Microterricola viridarii: one gene and its partner. The protein of the gene in region 2 binds, or shares a complex with, the protein of the main gene of each other region. Links are inferred from orthologs where the notes say so. Each region holds a gene or a part of one and is shown on either strand. Other genes may lie near its edges. The genes, in order: BLT62_RS07610 and BLT62_RS13345.

The links.
Region 1: BLT62_RS13345 (region 2) and BLT62_RS07610 share a complex: the UniProt entries of both Bacillus subtilis proteins name them as parts of the possible RNA degradosome complex. The link is inferred for Microterricola viridarii from one-to-one orthologs.

What each region holds. Positions count from the first base shown.
Region 1 is NZ_LT629742.1:1,672,725-1,675,896, reverse strand. The notes cover bases 21-2,877. They hold BLT62_RS07610 (6-phosphofructokinase), read right to left. Parts: upstream 2,037-2,877; coding sequence 1,005-2,036; downstream 21-1,004. Other genes in these bases: BLT62_RS07605 (DEAD/DEAH box helicase), read right to left, coding at 2,142-2,877; BLT62_RS07615 (8-oxo-dGTP diphosphatase), read right to left, coding at 457-963; BLT62_RS07620 (inorganic phosphate transporter), read right to left, coding at 21-316. Also shown: more of BLT62_RS07620, read right to left, coding at 1-20; more of BLT62_RS07605, read right to left, coding at 2,878-3,172. UniProt on the Bacillus subtilis protein: Catalyzes the phosphorylation of D-fructose 6-phosphate to fructose 1,6-bisphosphate by ATP, the first committing step of glycolysis.
Region 2 is NZ_LT629742.1:2,907,775-2,911,045, reverse strand. What follows is about bases 268-3,223. They hold BLT62_RS13345 (polyribonucleotide nucleotidyltransferase), read left to right. Parts: upstream 268-573; coding sequence 574-2,874; downstream 2,875-3,223. Other genes in these bases: BLT62_RS13340 (Lrp/AsnC family transcriptional regulator), read right to left, coding at 2,943-3,223. Outside these bases: BLT62_RS13350 (DUF5302 domain-containing protein), read right to left, coding at 40-231; more of BLT62_RS13340, read right to left, coding at 3,224-3,271. UniProt on the Bacillus subtilis protein: Involved in mRNA degradation. Catalyzes the phosphorolysis of single-stranded polyribonucleotides processively in the 3'- to 5'-direction. Necessary for competence development in Bacillus subtilis.

The DNA of each region.
Region 1 (3,172 bases), 1.2 Mb from region 2 along the record:
ACGGGAGCCCGAGCAGCCAGGTCAGCATGTTCCAGACGACAGCGCCGATGAGGCCGGCGAAGATCAGTTCCGGCGTGATGAGAACGCCGCCCTCGCCCTCATTGATGATGCCGTGCGAGATGGTCTTGGCGACCTCGGTGGACAGGAACGCCCCGACGAGGTTGAGCAGCGCCGCGAGGGTGACCGCGACCTTCGGCTTCATGGCACCGGTCGCGATGGGGGTGGCCATCGCGTTGGCGGTGTCGTGGAAGCCGTTCGTGAAATCGAAGAACAGTGCGAGCGCGATGACAAGCACGACGATCAGGGTGATATCCACCGGCGACTTTCTTTAGGGGAAGAGGGGTTCGGTGAAAATACACCGGAAATTCACTAGGAATGGCTTGCCGAAATCGAAGAACTGCGGAACACCACGTCGATACTTACACCCAGATCGACCAAGGTCAACCTGAGCGCGGGTCAGCGCTGGGGACGCTCGGCCGAGAGTGTCGCATCCACGACGCTTGCAAGATCCTCGCCGAAGGTGAAGTCGCGTCGGACCTCTCCCCCTGCCAGCACCTCCGGCAACCAAAACCGGGCGTCATCCCACATTTCTGCGTACGGGACGGCGTCCAGGTCGACCCACTCCGGATTCAGCTCATTGGATTCTCGGGGAATGCCCGTCCAGCGCTCGCAGACGAAGACGTGCGAGCGCTGGCTCCACGATTCGCGGTGCGGGAAGAAGTAGTCGAGCATGCCGCGGCTCTGCAGGTCTGCGGGTGCGACGAGCACGCCCGCCTCCTCGGCGACCTCGCGCACCGCGGCATCCGCCGGCGACTCCCCCGGCTCTAGCTTGCCGCCCGGCGCGACGAAATTGCCCTGGCCGAGGCCGAGCTTCTTGCGGCCGAGCAGCACCTGCCGGATGCCGCGCTCGTCGGTGCGCAGCAGGTACACGACGCACACCTGCGGGAGCGGGGCGGGGTCCATGTCAGCTCGAATCGGGGTGGATCGAATGCGCGGCGGTCGGCCTAGCCGAACAGGATGCGGGCCTCGTCGAAGCGGTCCTGCGGCACGGTGTTCAGCCCGCCGGTCGCCTCGGCGATGCTCACGGTCTTGATCTCGGTGCCGCGGAGGGACACCATGGAGCCCCACTGGCGCTCGTAGACGGCCTCGACGGCTGCCATGCCGAGACGGGTGGCCAGCACCCGGTCGTAGGCGCTCGGGGCGCCGCCGCGCTGGATGTGGCCGAGAACGGTCGCGCGGGACTCGATGCCTGTGCGCTCCTCGATCATCGGGGCGAGCAGCTCGGCGATGCCGCCGAGGCGCGGGCGGTTGAAGGCGTCCAGGCCCTTGTGCGAGTGCGCCTCGGTCATGCCCTCGAGGGTGAAGCCCTCGGCGACGACGACGAGCGGGGCACGGCCGCGCTCGCGCACGGACTCCACCCACTCGCAGATCTGCTCGATGGACTGCGGCTGCTCCGGGATGAGGATGGCGTGCGCGCCGCCGGCCATGCCGGAGTGCAGGGCGATCCAGCCGACGTGGCGGCCCATGACCTCGAGCACCATGCAGCGGCCGTGCGAGTCGGCGGTGGTGCGCAGGCGGTCGATGGCCTCCGTGGCGATCTCCACGGCGGTGTCGAAGCCGAAGGAGTAGTCGGTGGCGGTCAGGTCGTTGTCGATCGTCTTCGGCACGCCGACGACGTTGATGCCGCCCTCGTCGTGCAGGCGGCGTGCGGCGGTGAGGGTGCCCTCGCCGCCGATCGCGATGATCGCGTCGATGCCGTTCTCATCGAGCATGCGCTGGATGTTCTCCGGCCCGCCGCCCTCGCCCTCGAAGGGGTTGGTGCGGCTGGAGCCGAGGATGGTGCCACCCTGCTTGGCGAGGCCGCGCACGTCGTGGCGCGTGATCGGCATGATGTCGGCCTCGACGACGCCGCGCCAGCCGGAGCGGAAGCCGACGAACTCGGTGTCGTGCGAGATGACGCCCTTGAGCACCGCCCCGCGGATCACCGCGTTCAGGCCCGGGCAGTCTCCGCCGCTCGTCAAGATTCCGATCTTCATGCGCCCTGGCTCCTCGTTGGTTCTGGGTGGTGGTTCCGACGCATGCCACCTGAGCATGCGCCCGAATGCCGCTTCGTCGGGGCGTATCGGTCGGATTTTGTGAGTCTACAGCGAACCGTCGATGGCCTGCCGCAACAGGTGCGCGAGCGCATTCTGCTGCACGGAGTCCGCCGCGACGAGCTCCTCGTCCGAGCCGTCCAGGGCCCGCGCGGCGAGCCCCTGCTTGCTGTCGATGAGCTCAGCGATCTTGGCGTCGATGGTGTGCGCGGCGATGATGCGCCACGCGGTGACGGGCTCCTCCTGGCCGATGCGGTGCACGCGGTCGATCGCCTGCGTCTGCTCCGCAGCCGTCCAGCTGAGCTCGGCGAGCACCACGTTGGAGGCGGCCTGCAGGTTGACGCCGACGCCGGCCGCCGTGAGCGAGCACACCGCGACCGAGACCTCCGGGTCGTTGTTGAACGCGTCGATGGCGGCCTGGCGGGCCACAGCGCTCTGGTCGCCGCGCAGCGACACCGTCTTGAGCTCGCGCTTGGCGAAGGTCTCCTCTGCGGCATCCATGACGTCGATGTGCTTCGCGAAGAAGACCACCTTGCCGACGGAGCGGACCAGCTGGGCCGCGTAGTCGGCGGCGAGCGCCGCCTTGGCCTGGCCGATCTTGCGCACCATGGTGAACACGTTGTCGCCGGACTTGGCGGCCTTCGACTCCTCGAGCTCTGCATGCGCGACGGCGCGGACGAAGCTGTCGAACTGGTCCTCGTCGAGCTGCCCGACGGTGAGGCCACGGGAGGAGACGAGGGCGAGGAAGCGCTCGCGCAGCCGGTAGCCGAGCTCGCGCTCCGCCTGGCGGATGGAGCGCCCGAGGTCGTCGTCCAGCTCCACCGGCAGGTCGGCGATGCGCTTGGCCGGCAGGTCCTTGGCCACGTCGACCTTGCGGCGGCGCACGATGCCCATGTCGATGACGGCGGCGCGTGCCTCGGCGTAGAAGCCCATGTCGGCCGGCGTGAGGCCGGACTCCTCGAGCTTGGCGAGCAGGGCGGGGGCCGGCTTGTCGCCGTTAATCCAGCCGAGGTACTGCCAGATCGCGCGGAAGTCGTCGACGTCGTTGATCAGCGGGGTTCCGGTCAGGGCCATGAGCA
Region 2 (3,271 bases):
TGGAGTGCGGGGGCATCGTCGTTGTGCGTCGGGCGCGGGCTAGCCGCTCTTGCGGCGGAACTCGCGCTGGTGCGCCGCGGAACCCTGGGAGCGGTTCGCCGCGCCCTTGCCGTCGAGGTGGGACTCGCCCTTGCCTCGGCTGGCGGCGTTCTGCTTGCGCTCCAGTGCCTCGCGGAACTTGCGCTTGGTCTCTTCAGCTGCGCTGAGGGCGTTCTCTTCTTCGGAACTCATGCGAACATTCTGCCACGGAGCGCGCCAGATCCGCGGCATCCGGGGCCTGGACAGGCCGCTCTGCTAGAGTGAGCGCGGATGTCTTGTGCCCCAGGGCGCAGGGCATGACAACTGAATAGAGCACCAACGGAGCAGGCTGGCAGGATGCTGGTCCCCTGTGGTGGTATTCCGAGCGCGACACCCTGTTCGCAGCGCACGGCGTATTTCTACTGGTGGCCAGTGCAAGCACGCCGCTTTTCTTCACGAGAATCGCGATGCGCTGAAATCTGTCTGTTCCCCTGCTCCGATGTTCTACTCGCGCGCCACACGGGCGAGCGAGGCTAAACAAAGGAGATAGACCTCTTGGAAGGTCCAGAAATCACGTTCGCCGAAACCGTTATCGACAACGGCAAGTTCGGAACGCGCACCATCCGCTTCGAGACCGGCCGTCTCGCTCAGCAGGCTCAGGGCTCTGCAGCCGCTTACATCGACGAAGAGACCATGCTTCTCTCGGCGACCTCCGTCAGCAAGCAGCCGAAGGACAACTTCGACTTCTTCCCCCTCACCATCGACGTCGAAGAGCGCATGTACGCCGCGGGCCGCATCCCGGGCTCCTTCTTCCGTCGCGAGGGCCGCCCCTCCACCGAGGCGATCCTCACCTGCCGCCTGATCGACCGGCCGCTGCGCCCGTCGTTCGTCGACGGCCTCCGCAACGAGATCCAGGTCGTCGTGACCGTTCTGGCCATCGAGCCCGACGAGCTCTACGACGTGCTCGCGATCAACGCGGCCTCGATGTCGACCCAGATCGCCGGTCTGCCGTTCTCCGGCCCGATCGGTGGCGTGCGCGTCGCCCTCATCCCCGACGGCGCTGGCTCCGGCCAGTGGGTCGCCTTCCCGAAGCACTCGCAGCTCGCCGACGCCGTGTTCAGCATGGTCGTCGCCGGCCGCGTTGTCACGGATGCCGCTGGCAACGACGACGTCGCGATCATGATGATCGAGGCCGAGGCCACCGACAACGCCTGGGACCTGATCCAGGGCGGCGCCATCAAGCCGAACGAGCAGGTCATCGCCGAGGGCATCGAGGCGTCCAAGCCGTTCATCAAGCAGCTCGTCGAGGCCCAGGCCTCCGTCGCGGCCCGTGCCTCCAAGCCGACCGCCGACTTCAAGCTGTTCCCGCCCTACGCCGACGCCGTGTACGAGGCCGTCTCGGCCCTCGCCCACGAGGAGCTCAAGGCCGTCTACCAGATCGCCGACAAGGTCGCGCGTCAGGATGCCGACGACGAGCTCAAGGGCCGCGTCAAGGAGGCCATCGCCGCCAAGGTTGAGGCCGGCGAGCTCGACGCTTCCGCCAACAACCAGGTGGGCGCCGCCTACAAGTCGGTCACCAAGAACGTCGTGCGCACCCGTGTGCTCAACGAGGGTGTCCGCATCGACGGACGCGGCCTGGCCGACATCCGCCCGCTCGACGCCGAGGTTGCTGTCATCCCTCGCGTCCACGGCAGCGCCATCTTCCAGCGCGGCGAGACCCAGATCCTGGGTGTCACCACGCTGAACATGCTGAAGCTCGAGCAGTCGATCGACTCGCTGAGCCCGGTCACCAAGAAGCGCTACATGCACAACTACAACTTCCCGCCCTACTCGACCGGTGAGACCGGCCGTGTTGGTTCGCCGAAGCGTCGCGAGATCGGGCACGGCGCACTCGCCGAGCGCGCCCTCGTCCCGGTTCTGCCGACCCGCGAGGAGTTCCCCTACGCGATCCGCCAGGTGTCTGAGGCTCTCAGCTCCAACGGCTCGACCTCGATGGGCTCCGTCTGCGCCTCGACCCTGTCGCTGCTGAACGCCGGTGTGCCCCTCAAGGCCCCCGTCGCCGGTATCGCCATGGGCCTCATCTCCGACACCGTCGACGGCCAGACCCGCTACGCGGCACTGACCGACATCCTCGGTGCGGAAGACGCACTCGGCGACATGGACTTCAAGGTTGCCGGCACCAGCGAGTTCGTCACCGCGATCCAGCTCGACACCAAGCTCGACGGCATCCCCGCCTCCGTGCTGAAGGCCGCGCTGACGCAGGCGAAGGATGCCCGCGACACGATCCTCAGCGTTCTGAACGCCGCGATCGACGCCCCCGACGAGATGGCACCGACCGCGCCCCGCGTGATCAGCGTGCAGATCCCCGTCGACAAGATCGGCGAGCTGATCGGCCCGAAGGGCAAGACGATCAACGCCATCCAGGACGAGACCGGCGCCGACATCTCGATCGAGGAAGACGGCACCGTGTACATCGGCGCCGTCGACGGCCCCTCGGCCGAGGCCGCTCGTGCCCAGGTCAACGCCATCGCGAACCCGACCAACCCCGAGGTTGGCGAGCAGTTCCTCGGAACCGTCGTGAAGATCGCCACCTTCGGTGCATTCGTCTCGCTGCTCCCGGGCAAGGACGGCCTGCTGCACATCTCCGAGGTGCGCAAGCTCGCCGGTGGCAAGCGCGTCGAGAACGTCGAAGACGTGCTCGGCGTCGGCCAGAAGATCCTCGTCGCGATCACCAAGATCGACGACCGCGGCAAGCTCTCGCTCGAGCCTGTCGTCGTCGACGAGGCCGCTGACAGCGAAGGCCGTGGCCACGAGGCCGCGCACTCCGAGGCCCCCGCAGAGGGCGCTGCCGAATAAGCAGTCGCACCCTGTCGCACACGGATGCCCGTCTCCCCAGTGGAGGCGGGCATCCGTCGTTTCACGCGTCAGGCGCCGCCGTCCCCCTCGATGAGCGGCGCCACCCGGTACGGGATCAGCTCGCTCATCGAGAGCGAGGTGGCGGTGCGCTCGACACCGTCGATCGCCAGGATCGTCGCGTCGATGTGGAACAGGTCCTCGGCGTCGGAGCAGACCACCCGCACCAGCAGGTCGGCCTGCCCGCTCATGCCGTGCGCCTCCAAGACCTGCGGGATGCGGGCCAGTTGGGCGATGATCGCGCCGATCTGGCGCTGCTGCAGGTTCACCTCGATGAACGCGGTCAGCGGGTAGCCGAGGGCGGCCGGGTTGATGCAGCGATCGAACGGCAGGAAGACGC